Regions from separate parts of the Bacillus sp. JJ1566 genome, predicted to be linked through region 2. Evidence: a T-box and tRNA genes for the amino acid it is inferred to sense, from the RefSeq annotation. Region 2 holds a T-box; the other holds one or more tRNA genes.

Region 1 (9,332 bases), on a different contig from region 2:
TGTTTATAACTTCCTTATTTATTACACAGGGTCTTTTGATGTTGATGATGATGTTCAGGAGGTTTTTTTAAAAGCAATTCAATCATTTCCCACCTTTGAGGAACGTTCACACCCCAAGACATGGCTACTTACAATTGCGAGGAATTTAGTAATCGATAAGAACCGTCGGAAAAGACTAATCAAATTCCAACCATTTGATCTACTGGCGAACAAACAAATCTCGTTTGACCATTCCAATCCAGAAAGTGCCCTTCTTTTAGACGAGGTTCTTTCTGATATACACCAAACAATTCTTCACCTAAAGAAATCTTATAAAGAAGTTCTTATTTCACGATTAATTTTAGAACTAAGTGTTGAAGAAACAGCTACCATTTTAGGATGGACTACTAACAAAGTTTCATTAACTTACCATCGAGCTATTAAAGCATTACAGAAAAATCTTAAATCTATCAACAAAGGAGAGGAAAAAGACTATGAAGGATTCCTATCCAAATAAATCATTTCCCAAATTTCAATTAAGCGAAGCCCAGAAAACCCATATTATTACAAATATTAGAGTAAGCGAAACGAAGAAAATGAACAGGATTTTTTCAAACCGATTCATTATGCAGTTACTGTCAGCAGCGGTTATGTTAATACTCATAATTGGGATTGGAACATACTCTTATAATTCCATTTTTGAGAAGGCACCCCCTCATGCTGATCATGTCTCGTCATTTATGATCGATCTTCCAAAAGAAATTACGATTGAAGAACAAGGTGCCACATATGTATTTTTAAAAAATGGAACAGAAGTTGGTGGGGTGAAGAAGATCAACAATGAATTAAAACAAGAGCTTTTGTCTCAGCCAGGTATATTTGAAAATGAAATGTTAGAAGATTTTCTGGAACCAACCCAACGAGTCCTTTTTCATGTAAAGCAAATGCACGCCATTCAAACTGTTCATTATTTCATTCAACCTAATGATCAAGAAGTCATCTATGATTTGTATTTTCACGCAAATAGTCCCGGCTATTTCGGAGCTTCGGATTTCAATGCAGACCTAGAGATTATTCATGAAATAGCTAAAACATTTACAATCAACTAAACCCAATTTGAAGTCAGTTCACGGGTCATTAAATCTTTAAGCAAACATATCAAACTAAATTTCGATTTCCCCTTAATTTCCTCCTTTGTATGCATTATTTGGTAAAAGTTGAAAATACTACAACTATGAATATAATGGCTTGGAGGAAGAGGAATGAAGAAGTTTTTATTAGTTGGGGTTATTTTTTTATTCCAGCTTGCGTTTTTGTCTGTTGGAGTGTTTGCTGACGTTACCCCTGAGGAATTAAAAAAATATACAACACAGACTGGTTTAACTGAAGATGATCTTGAGGACTATTTAGCAGTTTTTGATTTATCCTTAAAGGATTTTGAAAGTGTGAATGAGCTGGTTTCCTATTTAGGTGAGCCAGTTAATAATGAGACCGTCCAGACTCTATTAACGAAGCATAATATTAATGAGGATGAATTGCATCATATCCTAAGCGGTTTCGGAGAGTCGGTACAGGATTATTTATTCATTAAGGACCTTGAAACAACAGTTGATTTCTATCTAAATCATGCTGAGGTATTGGTAGAAGCAGAGCGGATGCTATCGGAGGTTGGGCTAACAGAAGACGAGATTGATGGATTATTTCTCCACTTTTTAAGCCTTAATGATATAAATCTTGAAGAGAAAATGAGATCGATTAACACTAATTTAGAGCGATACTTTTCCTATAATAGCTCAGAAGGATTATCATCTGAACACCAAAAAGAGCTTATCGTGATGTACGATAAAATGATTGAAGTCTTTGAATTACAACCGAGATACTATCTATTAAAGGATGGTGCTAGAGAGGCAATAGCTTATAATAAGCTACTTCAAATGGATACACTTGATGGTGCTGAACTGCTTGTTGAATTATATCGAGCTAATGATGAATACCTACTGGATCTCAAAGTTTCCGAGGAAATGCTAGCATCTGATTTTATCATTGAGCGTGGAGAAAAACTCTTAACCGTTGCAACCTTGGCAACAGAAATGAGTGTTAAGGTTCAGGGGAATAAGCTTCCTACTACGGCAAGCCCATATGCGAACCTTCTCTTAATTGGCGCCCTATGCATGTTTCTTGGTGTAGGAGCTGTATTAATAACTCGAAAATATGCATAGAATCAAATACACCTTGGCGTATTTGCGCCCAGATTTTTTCGAGTTTGCTCGAAAAATTTCCTTTGAAAATCTGTGGCATCTGCCAGAGGCTTACTTACAAAGTGGGGTCGAAACCACACTTTGTAAAGTGTAAAGCCATGTCATTGTAGACATGGCTTTTATCTTTTTAACCTACACTTTGTTCTGATAATGAAACCCGCTGTTTTTTCTTCCTTTCACCTATGGAGTACAGCCAAATACCGACTACAATAATAACTCCTCCCATAATCTGTGTATGGATAATTTTTTCTGAAAGGATAAAATAGGCTAGAATGCCCGCGCCAACTGGTTCAAATAAAATACTAACTGAAATTGTTGAGGTACTTACCCATTTTAATGACCAATTGAAAAGATTATGACCAAGTAAAGTTGGAACAATTGCTAATAGTAAAAAGTACATCCAGTCTTGACCAGCGTATCCACCTAGCGGATATTTAAAAATCACTACATATAAAAACAATGTTATTGTACTTATGCTGTAAACAACAAATGTATATGTGACAAGCGATAAGCGTTTTCGAACAGTTTGCCCAAAGAGAAGGTAGGCTGTAACCATCACACACGAAATGATTGCTAAGAAGTCGCCGTATAAAGCACTCCCACTAATTCGGAAATCACCCCAACTAATTATGATGCTTCCTCCTAAAGCAAGACAGGTGCTCAATATCGCACCTAAACTAATTTTTTCTTTAAACAAGAAATAGGTTCCTATGAAAGCAAAAACTGGCTGCATGGTTACTAATACAGTTGAACTCGTTACCGATGTGTAGTTGAGTGATTCAAACCATAGGATAAAATGGAGTGCTAAAAACACACCTGAGATTGTGGAAAATAGCCAGTCCTTTTTGGTTATGACCCGTAGTTCCTTTCGATATTTCCATAAAAAAACCGGAAGCATTAATAAGACTGTAAAAAATAGCCGGTAGAACGCAATAACCGGTGCAGGTGCATTTGCTAATTTCACAAAAATAGCTGACGTCGAGACTGCAACGACACCAACTGCCAATACAAAGTATGGATTCATTTTTGGTTGATTCATGTATGTCACTTCATTTCAAATATAATCTTATATAGTATATAAGATAAATGCATAAAAAGGATAGAAGAAATTCTACCCTTTTATCTTAAAGAGGTTTCGGCAATTTGCTGATAATCTTTTAGGTCATATGCTGAAACCTCTGTCGGTGAGATGGCATACAATGTGTCGTCAATCGTTAGAAGTCGTTGTACTTCCCCCTCCCATGTTTCATACGAACCGGTATCATTTGATATTTTTGCTTTTAAGTCGATTCCTTCTATATCGATGTCGTATACATATGCTCCTTGAAATTCGAATCTTTGCTCAAACATTTTCCCTTCTATATTTTGATAGACAGTAATTGGGAAAGCAAAAATTCCTTTTTCCTTATTAAATAAAAGAGCTTTATGGTCGTAATTTAATGGGGAGTATGTTCCACGGCCACCAATGACTTCTGTGAACTTCTCCTTTGGATTATTTACATCCCGAATATCAAATAACGAAATTTTCACACCATCTGTATAAACCATTGGCTCATTATTGATTGTTTTATCAGCGACTACCTTCGTGTCCTGTCCAAAACCAATTACATGGTTTTCATCATATGGATGCAGGTAGTTGCTAAAGCCAGGTATTTTAAGCTCTCCAAGCACCTTTGGAGTTTTTGGGTCACTAGCATCAATGACAAACAATGGATCTACTTGCTTAAAGGTCACGATGTAAATGCGTTCCCCCATGAAGCGTGCTGAATAGATTCGCTCTCCACGCGCCAGATCACTTAAAGAACCTATTTGTTTTAAATTCTCATCATAAATAAACAAATTGTTTGCGGATGGTTTGCTGTTATTCCAGGTATCCCCTTTTGTTGTGGCTACCCGGAAGGTTCCATTGTATTCATCCATTGAAAATTGATTTAAAATCGTTCCCGGTACTTCAGTTGAACTATGGAACTCGACTTTTTCCCCATCCACTGAAAATTTATAGACATTTGTATCAGGGGAATTGGAGCCATCCTCCCTAAATGGAATTGCGTTATAGTTTGCTACTGCGATATAAATGTTTTCCTTTGACATATACAATAAATTTCCGCTACCTAAATAAGAAGTAATGGAGGCTTCTTTATTAGGGTCATTCAAGTCAATTGCAGCAATTAAGGTAAAATTACTCTCTTTTGAACCAGGGATATACTGAATTTTTTCATACGGCACCAAAGAACTTTCCTCATTATTTGCTGTATCTGAGAAACGTGGTCTAAGCTCGATATCATCATCTTTCACGTCTTCCATAATCCAATAATACGGAAAATGACTCGTAACTAGATACACGTAGTTATCAATTCTGCGTGAAGTCAAATGGGTTCCCTCAACCTCTACTCTACGTATTTCCTTAGGGTTTTTTTGGTCCTTTATGTCATAAACAATCGCTGTTGTTGCTTCAAAATGTCTAGGTGGATAAATCATTTTACGTTGATTTTGATGTGGTGTCATATCATGAAACGAATAACCGATAACGACAAGCTTGTCTTCGTATAAGAACATTTGACTTGGTGAAAATGAGTGAGAATATGGAATTGTTGTGATTACCTGCATTTCCTTCACAGGCGCTGCTTTGATGATATTTAGTTTCCCATCAATAAGTTGATAAATATATTTACCGTCAGTTTTTACGATATCTGATTCATCAACACCTTGAACCTGGGTGTTCGTCTCTGAATAATCACTCCCACCTTTTGCGGCACTATCCGCTGCAGGTGATTCATTTGATACTGACATTTCCTGTTGGGCAGTATCCCTCCCGAATAAACTATACCTTCGATTGCGTTTTTCCTCTTTAATCGCATCCCGAAATATTTCTTGTAGCTTTTCTTTTGTGACAGGCTGAATTTCAGTATCCATTTGGCTGACAACTGCCGGCTTTGAAGAGGTAACTATAGCCGTCAGAGCCGTTATCAGAATGACCGCAGACAGATAAAAAATCCATCTCTTCTTCATCCATTTCACCCCTTTTTCACTTAGACGAAAATGGGTAGGAAAAGTTTCAATAACAAAAGCCCTCTATATAGAAGGCTCTCCGGTTTTTGCATATTGGTTTAACAAAAGCTCAAATATACGTAGCATTTTTAAAATATCCTTTTCTTCATGGCTGCTCAGGCACGAGATTTGGATCCATTTCTTTTCTTGTAAATAGCGACTTTCATAATGAAGGTAATATCCGTGTAGTGCCATATCATCTCCAAAATCCTTTGAAGAGATATGTTCTGGCAAAAGAATTGTCATGATTGCAGGTGATGAATATTCAGGCGATGTTAAAATCTGCAGTCCTAGACCTTCAATATACTCACGAATCATCTTATATCTTGTTTTAATTTCTAGATAGTAATCATCATTTTTGTATTTTTGCAGTGCTTCATGCAATGCCTCAAGCATGTTCGAGGAATGGGAATACGGAATGCTGTCATGATAAGCGTACATCCCGAGATCAAGATATCTTGGAATTGACTGGTTAGGATAAACTTCATGATTATGGAAGACAAATGATAAACCCGTATATCCACCAATCGCTTTACCACTGACTCCCGATGCGAAATAGACATCCTGAAAATCTAGCTTAACAGCACCAACCGTGCTGATACAGTCAAGACAGAGTTTCACATTACTTTGAAGACAGATTTCCTTTAGGTTTTTGAAGTTTGATAGCATTCCCGTGGAAGTTTCACTATGGACGGCCCATAGCCAAGCATAATCCCCCGTTTCAAGCTCTTTCTTAATCTCTGTTTCTGTAATAGGTACTCCCCATTCTTTTTCTAGCTTTTTAAAAGCTAATCCTGCTCGATCGGCATGGTCAATTAATCTTGAACCGAACTCCCCATTGCTTACAATTAAGCCTTTTCCTTCTAAAATAGCTAACTGAGCAGCGACCACATCATTTGAAAGAGTTCCCGAACCGACTAAAACCTCCACATGCTTTGAATTTGTCATGCTACAAAGCTTCTCTCTTACAGATTTCATTTGTAATGAGAATTCATTTGAACGATGTGAAATCGGCTCTTGTTGAAGAGCTTCTTTTACATTTTCATGAATTTTAATGGGACCTGGCAAAAAACTAACCGGTTCTTTTAAAATTCTACCTGCAAGCGACTCATCAAAGGTTTGTTTTGTTAAATACATCGGCCAAAAAGAGGCTTCCGAAGTTCCAGTTAATGAGGCAAATGGTTTAAAGCCTAGCTGTCGATATAATTTTTCTTGTCTTGTTGTTCCAGAAATCAAGGCAACATCATAGCCTTCCTTCAAGCAATAAGTAGACATTAGACCGGCAAGCCCGAAAAAGATTCTCCCATTATTACGATATTCTTCTTCAACCGATAGTAAGCGAATTTCACAAGGTTTAGCAGGTTTTACCGGTAATTGCTCATCAAGATTAGGCATCTTATAATCTAGTGAAAACGGTCTGTTGCTTCTTACAGCAATCATACCTACTACTTTTGAATCCTTTACACAAATTAAATATGTATTTTGATCATGAAATTTATCGACTAACATCTTTTCTTCATTTTTTTTATGCTGTGGAATTTCTTCAACAAAGGTTTTATAGTTTAAGCGATGGATTTGATCAAACTCATGTTTGGACCGAGCTATTTTATAGACAAATGTCATGATGGAATCACTCCACTTAATTGATTTTTTTCACTAGTCTTTCTTTTAGATTATCGCGGTGAGCAAATAGTAATAAGGCGATTACAATAAAAATAAGTACACATTCCCGTATTGAATAATCCATAAACCAATAGATAAATGGCATTGTAAAGAAAGCTGTCATCCCCGCTAATGTGAAGCTTCTCGAAAGTGTTAACAAAAATAGAAAGATTGCAGCAAACACGAGAAATGGCTGATAAGTTAAGACAACTAGGCCGCCTGCAGCTGTCGCAATTCCTTTTCCACCTTTAAATTTAAGGGTGATTGGCCAAATATGTCCGACCACAACTGCGATAAGGGACAGAATTTGAATTTCAAAGGAGAATCCCAGGTATTTTGCACCTAAGACAACTAGCAGCCCTTTTAGCACATCGCCTAAGGCAGTTAACAAAAAGCCTTTCTTCCCTAGCAATCTACCAGCATTCCTGGCACCTACATTTCCACTTCCGAGTTTCCTGATATCTTCACCTAGCATAAACCTCATAACCACATAGGCAGTCATAATCGTTCCAATAAAATAAGAGGCTAGTACATATAAATAAATCACGAGTTCACCACCATTTTCGGTTTAATCAAATTTTACCATTTTTTGCTGAGGTTTGTCTTATTACTTTTTTAGTAGAAATATATGAACTTTGGAGCATTCTCATGCAAAAAGATTGTCTATTATAAGATGTCATGGTATAATTTTTCTACATTCATTCGGGGTTGTAGCTCAGGGGGAGAGCATTTGCCTGGCAGGCAAAGGGTCGTGGGTTCGATTCCCATCAACTCCATTACGCAAAAGCCATTCTAGTTCAACTAGAGTGGCTTTTTTTCTTGTATATGAAGCATTCCTTTGTTTGCTATTTATTTTTAATCTTTTAGGGGGAAATACGGTGAAAAAATTATTAGGACGCTTAGGAATTCTTTTGCGGATTATCCTCATTGTGACTATTACAGGATGTGCGATAAGTGACGAAGAAACCACGAAGCAAGAGCTGAAAGAACAAATAACAGAACAAGCCAAAAAAGAAGAATTAGCAGCAAAGGAAAAGGAAAAAGCCGAGCAGGAGCAAGCTAAAAAAGAAGCAGAACAAAGAGCGGCTGAAGAAGCGAGACAAAAAGAGGAAGCTGAACAAAAAGCAAAAGAAGAACGTGACAGGCAACAAGCCGAACAAAAAACGGACGAACAAGCTCAGACATTCGGCTTAGAAGCAGTAATCGTCTCCCGAGTTGTTGATGGCGACACGGTTGAACTTTCGGATGGTCGGAAGATTCGCTTAGTCGGCGTGAATACACCTGAATCAACAACTAGGCAAGAAGTGTATGGTAAAGAAGCAAGCAACTATACAACCACCGAACTGGAAGGAAAAAAAGTGTGGCTTCAAAAGGATGTATCTGATACAGATCGATATAACCGCTACTTACGTCTCATCTGGCTTTCTGTCCCAGCAAATGTTATGGATGAAGCAGAAATACGGTCAAAAATGTTCAATGCACAACTCGTCTTAAATGGGTATGCAGAACCCTCGACCTACCCACCAGATGTTACCTATAGCGATTATTTTGTAAAGTTCGCGCGTGAAGCACGTGAGAACGAAATTGGACTTTGGGCGTACGGGGAAAACGGGACTACAAAAGGTGATCTCGATAAAGGGGGTTCAAAATCAACAGTCCCAACGAGCAATTCATCATCAGGTGGTGGCACTAGCAGTAACACAGGTGATGGAAAGGAATCCTATAAAAATTGTACGGAACTTCGTAAAGTCTATCCAAACGGTGTTCCATCCACACATCAGGCTTATGAACCTAGACATGACCGAGACAAAGACAATTGGGCATGTGAAAAAGCATCCTAAAGTTAAAAGCTTGGGCTTTTTCTGTTTTATCCTTCCGTCCAAATGCAGCATACTTTCGGACTCTAATACACTATTTTTCTCTTATCCTGTCCGAATGACGCACGTATTCTGACACATTCCTCTTGTTTTGTTCTTACGCTGTCCAAATGAAACGCACATTTGGACTTTTACACACGACTTTCCCCTCACCCTGTCCGAATCTCACATGTATAGAACAAACTCATTTTTATGTCGAAAAAAACCGTCGTAAGTTGTCTGAATCTTTCGTTAAAAGTTGATTGATTACTAGTTTTAAAATGTTAACATAGTAATGTAGGCATTTTCACAATGCTTGTATAGTAGTTTTATAAATAAAGGAGGAAAAAAATGAGCCAATTAATTTTTGCATTACGAGAAAAGGTTGAGTCATTTTTAAATGGGACCAAGAAGCTTTATATCAATGGAGAATTTGTTGAAAGTGCTTCTGGAAAAACTTTCGAATCCTATAATCCTGCGACTGGAGAAGTATTAGCTACTGTGAGTGAGGCAGGTCCAGAGGATATTG
Region 2 (9,332 bases):
GTAGCCGTATACCAAAGAAATACATATAAACAGTAACTTCAAAATTCTTAAAAACTCAGCCTTTCACTTTATCCTCTTTCGGGTAAACGTAATACGAACCCTTCCCCATTTTAACGAGATTAAAGTGTTTTAGTAGAGTGTTTCTTATTCTTTTTTGTGATATCACCCCACACCACTCCATAACTCCGTTCGCCGTAATCTTCTTATCAGGAAAAAGTAAACTAAACTCCCTAACACTTCGTAATACCGCAGATTCTTTATGTTCCAACTCCCCGCAACTTGGACAAATAAGATAATTTTGATTGGAAACTTCCATAAACTTACACCCGCGTCGACATACAACTCCCTTCTCCAACTCATCATAGGTATAAGCAGGCAACCGCGAATATGGGTTTTCCGTAATATGTAAGGAAGCCAATTTTTCTGCTAATCGGACATGATCACTAGAAACCTCAGAAACAGCAACCGTACCTAAATTACTTAAAAAGCGACTAAGTTGCGCATGAAATACAAATGGAGCCTTAACTGGTGCTTCATATAGATAAAAACACTGGGTTTATGAATACAACGTGAGATTCAACTGCAATATTAAATCTCAATTCTTGGAGAAGTTGCCGAAATAATGATTCACTGCGGGTTATTTGGTTGAGTGGGTTTTTGATTTCTTTTCCAGAAATTAAGTGTAAGCGGTCATTTTTGAAGATATGGTCACCTTCGTTATTTTTAACTTCAAAGATGTTGATTTTCTTACGTGTAATGAGTAGGGAGTCAATTTGAAACAAGGTGTTGTTCACTTTGAGGAGAAGGTTGTTTAAAATGAGGCATTCATTTGGAAGACCTATTAGCAATTGATCAAATTGTTTTTCACCGTGCCAGCCTTTTTCAAGGTAATTAAAATTGTTTTCGTCTTCTACTTCTAGTTTCCTACGGATCCGTAAAAAGCCAATTAGCTCTAATTCCAGGTTTTCACCGCGTGATTTAATTATCAAACTACCACATCCTTTCAGCATTATTTTACAAAATAATCCGTATTTTTACAATGTTTACATCAGCGCTTATCCTCCGTATAAAACCCCTAAGATTCCAAAAACTACTAACGAGGGAGTGAAAACAGATGAACGAAAATAGGGTCAAGTGGATTTTTAGATTATCTTTATCTTTATTAGCGTTTTTGACAATTTATATTTTTTTAAAATTGGCTCCAATCTGGCTCCCAATTGTATCACTCTTAAAAACATTTTTAATTCCATTTATCATTTCTGTTTTTATTACATACTTGCTTCATCCAATAATTGAAAAACTCAGCCATCAGGGGGTTCCGAAGACACTTGCGATATTACTTATCTATTTCCTATTTTTCGGTGGAATTGGAATTGCTATTTACAAAGGCATACCAATGATTCTTGCGCAGCTTAGGGATCTTGCTGAGAGCTTTCCCGAATTTAGCAAAACCTATAGAGTTTGGTTACAAGAAATCGAAACGGGAACATCCAAGTTACCTGCATTTGTTCACGGACAGCTTGATGAATTACTTAATTCAGCTGAAAGCTATTTAGATTACTTACTATCACGGACTATCTATTTTTTGAAAGGACTGCTCAATTCAATCTTTATTATTGCGATCATTCCATTCATCGTTTTTTATATGTTAAAGGATCATGACCAAATGATAAAAGCGCTTTGGTACATGACTCCAAGAAAACTAAGAAAAGCAGGCCAGCTTTTTTTTCGAGATGTTGATGAGTCATTGGGTAATTATATAAGGGGACAGCTCATTGTTTGTTTGCTTGTCGGTACGACAGCGGCGGTGGCATTCTGGATATCAGGAATGAAGTATCCCTTGTTATTTGGAAGTATTGTTGGAGTAACAAACATTATTCCCTATTTCGGACCGATTATTGGCGCAATTCCAGCTGCTATTATTGCCGCCACAATCTCGGTAAAAATGTTAATCATTGTCGTGATTGTAGTTTTCGGACTTCAATTTATTGAAGGAAATCTCCTTTCACCCATAATCGTAGGAAAAAGTTTGCGGCTTCATCCTATCGTAATCATTGCAGCCCTTTTATTAGGAGGAGAAATTGGTGGGGTTGTGGGGCTCATTATTGCTGTACCCGTCGTAGCGATTTTAAAGGTATTTATCGTTCATGCGAAGCAGCATTTTACTGTTATTCGAAAGGAATAACACCATTATTGACAAACATTTTTGACTTGAATATAATTGACAAGAAATGAAGTATTTACAAATGAAAACTATGAAGGAACCAGTATGTTACAGTACCATCAAACCAGAGAGGGATTTCCATGGCTGAGAGGAATCCGTAGATGAAGGGTAACAGAAAGCTACTCCTGAGTGTAGGAAACCCTACCGGTGAATACCGTTATCAATATACGAAGGTGATGGACGTAGTCTTTTTTATGTCCATAATCAGGGTGGTACCGCGAGCATACTCTCGTCCCTGTTTTTAGGGATTAGAGTATTTTTTTATGTCTAAAATGATAGTGGAGGTTAAGATATGAAACAGTTAACATCAGCTCAAGTACGTCAAATGTTTTTAGATTTTTTTAAATCAAAAGGGCATGCTGTGGAGCCCAGTGCTTCTTTAGTACCACATGAAGACCCATCCTTACTGTGGATTAATAGTGGTGTTGCTACATTAAAAAAATACTTTGATGGACGTGTAATACCTGGGAATCCGCGTATCTGTAATGCACAGAAATCGATTCGAACAAATGATATTGAAAATGTAGGTAAAACAGCAAGACACCACACTTTCTTTGAAATGCTCGGTAATTTCTCGATTGGTGATTACTTTAAAGAAGAAGCAATTGAGTGGGCATGGGAATTCTTAACAAGTAAGGAATGGATAGGATTCGACTCAGAGAAGCTTTCTGTAACGATTCATCCAGAGGATGATGAGGCCCATGAGATTTGGAATAAAAAAATTGGAATTCCTGAAGAGCGGATCATTCGTCTAGAAGGAAACTTCTGGGATATTGGTGAAGGACCAAGTGGTCCGAATACTGAAATTTTCTTCGATCGTGGTGAAGAGTTTGGTAATGACCCGAATGATCCAGAACTATTTCCAGGTGGAGAAAATGAACGTTATTTAGAAATCTGGAACCTTGTGTTCTCGCAATTTAACCATAACCCAGATGGTACATATACCCCGCTACCTAAGAAAAATATTGATACGGGTATGGGTCTTGAAAGAATGTGCTCCGTTATTCAAAATGTGCCGACAAACTTTGATACAGACCTGTTCATGCCAATTATCGAAGCAACTGAGTCTATTTCTGGTGAAAAATATGGACAAGAAAAATCAAAGGATGAAGCGTTTAAGGTTATTGCTGACCACATCCGTACCGTTACATTTGCAGTGGGAGACGGAGCACTTCCATCAAATGAAGGTAGAGGCTATGTCCTCCGAAGATTATTAAGACGCGCTGTACGTTACGCAAAACAAATTTCGATTAATCGTCCATTTATGTTTGAACTTGTTCCTGTAGTAGGCGAAATCATGGTTGATTTCTATCCAGAAGTGAAAGAAAAAACGGAATTTATCCAAAAAGTAGTGAAAACAGAAGAGGAACGCTTCCATGAAACACTACATGATGGATTAGCTATTTTATCAACCGTTATTAATAAGGAAAAAGCTAAAGGCAGCGATACCATATCCGGAGAAGATATTTTCCGTTTATATGACACGTACGGGTTTCCGGTAGAACTTACAGAGGAATATGCTGAAGAAGAAGGCATGAAGGTGGATCATGATGGATTCGAACGTGAAATGGAAAATCAACGTGAAAGAGCTAGATCTGCCCGTCAAGATGTGGATTCCATGCAAGTCCAAAGCGGTGTTCTTGGTGAAATAAAAGTAGAAAGTACTTTTGTTGGATATGATGAACTTGAGGCGCAATCAACAGTTCTTGTCATCGTAAAAGATGGAGAAATCGTTGAGAAAGCAAATGAAGGTGAAGAAATTCAGCTTATTTTAGACAAAACACCTTTCTATGCTGAGAGCGGTGGACAAATCGCCGACGAGGGTACACTTGAAAATGCAAATACAAAACTTGTGGTAAAAGATGTCCAAAAAGCACCAAATGGTCAAAACCTTCACCGAGTTGTCATTGAAAACGGAAGTTTAGCTAGTGGTGAGCAACTTCATGCCAAGGTTAACCAAGAAAATCGCGGTGGGGTTATTAAAAACCATACTGCAACACATCTTTTGCATCAGGCATTAAAGGATGTTCTAGGAGTTCATGTAAACCAAGCGGGTTCACTCGTAACATCAAGTCGCTTGCGTTTTGACTTCTCCCATTTTGGACAAATCAAGCCTGAAGAGCTCGAGCAAATTGAATCAATTGTAAATGAAAAAATTTGGAGTAGCATCCCTGTTAATATTGATTACAAATCATTAACTGAAGCAAAAGCAATGGGAGCTATGGCCCTATTCGGCGAGAAATATGGTGACATTGTTCGTGTTGTTCAGGTTGGCGATTATAGTTTAGAACTTTGTGGTGGATGCCATGTACCGAATACGTCAACAATCGGGTTATTCAAGATTGTTTCAGAATCAGGTATTGGGGCAGGAACACGCAGAATTGAAGCTGTAACAGGTGAGAGTGCATACCATGCCATCAATGACCAAGTTAAAATACTACACGAGGCTGCTAATCTTTTAAAAACAAATCCAACTGAAGTTTCAAGCAGAATCGAAGCATTACAGCATGAAATTCGCAATTTACATCGTGAGAATGAATCACTATCAGCGAAATTGGGTAATATTGAAGCTGGTAGCCTTGTTGACAAAGCAAAAGAAATTAATGGTGCAACTGTTTTATATAGCAAGGTAAATGCCCAAGATATGAATAATCTTCGTGCAATGGTTGATGACTTAAAACAAAAGCTGGGCTCAGCGGTTATTGTTTTAGGTTCTGTAAATGAAGGTAAGGTTAACTTAACGGCAGGAGTCACGAAGGACTTGATTGACAAAGGGTTCCATGCTGGTAAATTAATCAAGGAAGTTGCAACCCGTTGTGGTGGTGGCGGTGGTGGTCGCCCAGATATGGCCCAAGCTGGTGGTAAAAATCCAGAACAACTTGAAACTGCCTTACAATTTGTAGAAGAATGGGTAAAAAGCATCTAAATTAAACAAATTTGTATCATCCTGGCTAAACGGATGATACAAATTGTCACTTCTTGTTTCTATTTAGTTGTGATTGGTGTACAATAAATGGTAGGATTTACATGCACGGATTCAAACATCAGAATCTAAAGAGTGAGGTGCAGAACTTGAGCTCATTTGATAAAACAATGAAATTCAACTTTCCAGAGGAACCAGTTGAAACAAATGTAAATGAAGTGTTATTCAATGTTTATGATGCTCTTCAAGAAAAAGGATATAATCCAATCAATCAAATTGTAGGATACTTATTATCAGGAGACCCTGCATATATTCCACGCCATAATGATGCTAGGAATATTATCCGAAAGCTTGAGCGAGATGAAATAATTGAGGAGTTAGTAAAATCTTATTTAAAGATCCATCGTGAGGGGTAAAACGAATGAGGGTTCTCGGTTTAGACGTCGGTTCTAAAACAGTCGGTGTCGCCGTCAGTGATGAAATGGGCTGGACTGCTCAAGGTATTGAAACAATCAAGATTAATGAAGAACGTCAGCAGTTTGGTTTGGAACGACTTGGTGAGATTATCAAGGAGTATGAGGTAGAATCTGTCGTAATCGGTTTACCAAAAAATATGAATGGAACAATTGGACCACGTGGCGAGGCCAGTCAGCATTTTGCTAATATGGTCGAGGAGAAATTCAGTCTGCCTATTATTTTATGGGACGAGCGTCTCTCAACAGTGGCAGCCGAACGAGTCCTAATATCCGCAGATGTAAGTCGAAAGAAACGAAAGCAAGTTATCGATAAAATGGCAGCAGTCATGATTCTCCAAGGGTATCTAGATAGTAAAAATTAATGAGGTGGATTTACATGGAACATGGTGAAAAGCAAATTACAGTAATTGATGAACAAGGAAATGAAATTCTTTGTGAAGTATTATTTACATTCGAGTCAGAAGAATTTGGAAAGTCTTATGTCCTTTATTATCCATTAAGTGATGACAATGAGGATGAAGAGGATATTGAAATCCATGCATCAAGCTTTAGCCCATCTGAAGATGGAGAAGATGGAGAACTTCAACCAATCGAAACAGAAGAAGAGTGGGATCTTGTTGAAGAAATGTTAAATACATTCCTTGATGAAGAAGGAGAAGACTAAAACAGCCACGTGCTGTTTTTTTCTTTTCTCCATAATATACCCACTAAATGCCTCGAAACTATCGTAAGAAATCAGATTATATAGAAAAATCTACAAATTCCCTAGTGAATTCTTCCTAAAATTGACGAATTAGATAAAAAAATGTAGTATAATAATTCGAGTGAGGGGAGGATTTACGATATATGTCAGATAACGAGTCAAAAAAGGAAGTTTATAAAAAGAATCTAAAAGAACGGCATAGTGAAGCCAAAATGATCCGTAAAATTGTATTTATTGTATTTATCATAATACTATTAGCTTTATCTGGAATAATCGGCGGAGGCTATTTATATATAAAATCAGCACTTGAGCCAGTAAACCCTACAAATAAAGAATCAATCGAGGTTACGATTCCAATTGGTTCATCACCAACAGCAATTGCCCGGATTCTTGAGAAAAATGATGTTATTAAAAATGCAAAGGTATTTCGTTACTACACGAAATTTAAGAATGAATCAGGTTTTCAGGCTGGAGAATATACATTTAATCAATCTATGAACTTTGATGAAATCATAGAAAGTTTGAAATCTGGAATTCTCATGGGTGAACCTGCTTTTAAACTTGTGATTCCTGAAGGAAAACAACTTGAGGAAATTGCAACGATTATTGCTGAACAAACAGGCTATACCCAAGAGGAAATCATAAAAAAAATGGATGACACTGCTTATGTTAATGATTTAATCAGCAGATATCCAAGCATTTTAACAGAAGAAATATTAAATAAGGATATAAAACATCCACTTGAGGGCTACCTATTCCCTGCTACCTATCCGTTTTATGAGAAAAAACCTTCAATTGAATCTATAGTTGAAACGATGCTGGAGCAAACAGAGAAAGTTCTAGTTAAATACGTTGGGCTAATAGAAGGGAATAAATATATCGATTCAACTCATAAACTATTAACCATGGCTTCGTTAATAGAGGAAGAAGCGACAGCGCAAACAGACCGAGAGACAATATCTAGTGTGTTTTATAATCGTTTAAATATTGATATGCCACTTCAAACAGACCCGACAGTTCTTTATGCATTAGGGAAGCATAAGGATCGCGTACTTTACGAACATCTTGAAGTGAACTCACCGTATAACACATATAAAATTACAGGTTTAACACCTGGACCGATTGCAAATAGCGGTGAATCATCTTTATCAGCCGCACTAAATCCTGCTGAAACAGATTATTTATACTTCCTAGCAGCTCCAACAGGAGAAGTATATTATTCGAGGACATTGGAAGAACATAATGCATTGAAAGCACAATATATAACGAATCAAGAGTAGTAACTTTATTCAGCAATAACTGAATAAAGTTACAGCCTCCTGCGGATGCCACAGACTTTTTAGAGGAAGTTTTCCAGCTTGCTCAAAACAAATCTTTCCGCAAATACGCAAAGGCGTAATTGATTTAAGGGAACCCAATATGGCGTTCCCTTTTCCTTTATGGTAAAATAAATCGAGCAAAATTATCATACAAAAATAAATGACTGTAATCTTACCCAATACCACCATATTGAAATGGAGGTTTTTTTCTTGTTATCAAGTAAAATAACCAATTATTTAGAAGGATTACTTCCAAAAAGAAACGAAATCGTTGAAGAAATTGAACGTTATGCAAAAGAAAACAATGTACCAATTATGGAACTTGTTGGCATTGAAACGATGCTTCAAATACTACGGATATCTCAGCCGAAGCAAATTCTTGAAATCGGAACGGCAATTGGCTATTCTGCGATACGTATGGCGCAGGCACTTCCTGGAACAAAAATTGTAACACTTGAGCGGGACGAAGAACGATATGAAAAAGCCCTCGAAAACATTGAACGGACTGGGACAATCCCACAAATCGAAGTGATTTTTGGCGATGCACTTGAAGCTGCGGATGAAGTGAAAAAACACGGTGAGTTTGACTGCATTTTTATTGATGCTGCAAAAGGCAAATATCGACATTTTTTTGACATCTATGAAAAATGCCTTTCAAGGGATGGCTTAATTGTGACTGATAATGTACTATTTAAAGGGCTTGTGGCGGAGGAAGAAATCGAGAATAAAAGAATCCGAAATCTCGTTACAAAAATAAAATCGTATAACGAGTGGCTTCTCGCACATCCAGATTACCAAACAACCATCTTACCAGTAGGGGATGGGGTTGCATTAAGTAAAAGAAGAGGTGTTAAGGAATGAAGAAACCAGAGCTTCTGGTCACGCCTACATGTGTAGAAGATATTGAACCATTGATTAATGCTGGGGCAACAGCATTTATTATAGGTGAACAACGATACGGGTTGCGTCTTGCTGGAGAATTTAATCGTGAAGATATTGTTCAAGCGGTTGGAATTGCCCATGCTCAAGATGCAAAAATATATGTTGCAATCAATGCGATTTTCCATAATGAAAAAGTAGATGAGTTAGCAGATTATATTGTATTTTTACGGGATAGCAATGTGGACGCAATTGTGTTCGGAGACCCCGCAGTTTTGATGACTGTTCGTGAGGTTGCACCAGAAATGAAGCTCCACTGGAATACAGAAACGACTGCAACGAATTGGTACACATGTAATTACTGGGGAAGAAAAGGTGCAAAGCGTGCAGTCCTTGCTCGTGAATTAAATATGGATGCAATTGTTGAAATCAAAGAAAATGCAGAGGTTGAAATTGAGGTTCAAGTACATGGCATGATGTGCATGTTCCAATCAAAGCGTTCATTAGTTGGAAACTACTTCGAGTACCAAGGTAATGTGCTGGAAATCGAAAATCGTAAAAAAGATAAAGATATGTTCTTATTTGATAAAGAGCGGGACAACAAATATCCGATTTTTGAAGATGAAAATGGCACTCATATCATGAGTCCAAATGATGTTTGTATTATCGATGAGTTGGAAGAAATGATCGATGCTGGTGTTGATAGCTTTAAAATCGAAGGAATTTTAAAGCCTACCGAATATTTACTTGAGGCAACGAAAATTTATCGAAAAGCCATCGACTTATGTGTGGAAAATCGTGATGAATA

What was found. The T-box of region 2 lies ahead of alaS (alanine--tRNA ligase). A T-box ahead of a tRNA ligase gene usually reads a tRNA of that ligase, here a tRNA-Ala.
Region 1: it has a tRNA-Ala gene. The T-box ahead of alaS (alanine--tRNA ligase) is inferred to sense a tRNA for this amino acid. The anticodon was not compared.

What each region holds. Positions count from the first base shown of each region.
Region 1 is NZ_JBALOP010000052.1:125,697-135,028, reverse strand. It holds gene V7112_RS19095 (RNA polymerase sigma factor) at 1-496, shown strand, start outside; gene V7112_RS19090 (hypothetical protein) at 474-1,088, shown strand; gene V7112_RS19085 (processed acidic surface protein) at 1,242-2,198, shown strand; gene V7112_RS19080 (DMT family transporter) at 2,365-3,276, opposite strand; gene V7112_RS19075 (beta-propeller domain-containing protein) at 3,357-5,246, opposite strand; gene V7112_RS19070 (aminotransferase class V-fold PLP-dependent enzyme) at 5,310-6,908, opposite strand; gene plsY (glycerol-3-phosphate 1-O-acyltransferase PlsY) at 6,925-7,494, opposite strand; tRNA gene V7112_RS19060 (tRNA-Ala) at 7,652-7,723, shown strand; gene V7112_RS19055 (thermonuclease family protein) at 7,826-8,788, shown strand; gene V7112_RS19050 (aldehyde dehydrogenase family protein) at 9,155-9,332, shown strand, end outside.
Region 2 is NZ_JBALOP010000007.1:175,864-185,195, forward strand. It holds gene V7112_RS04965 (nuclease-related domain-containing protein) at 534-989, opposite strand; gene V7112_RS04970 (AI-2E family transporter) at 1,115-2,185, shown strand; T-box leader at 2,247-2,464, shown strand; gene alaS (alanine--tRNA ligase) at 2,517-5,150, shown strand; gene V7112_RS04980 (IreB family regulatory phosphoprotein) at 5,297-5,563, shown strand; gene ruvX (Holliday junction resolvase RuvX) at 5,569-5,985, shown strand; gene V7112_RS04990 (DUF1292 domain-containing protein) at 6,000-6,287, shown strand; gene mltG (endolytic transglycosylase MltG) at 6,470-7,606, shown strand; gene V7112_RS05000 (O-methyltransferase) at 7,856-8,506, shown strand; gene V7112_RS05005 (peptidase U32 family protein) at 8,503-9,332, shown strand, end outside.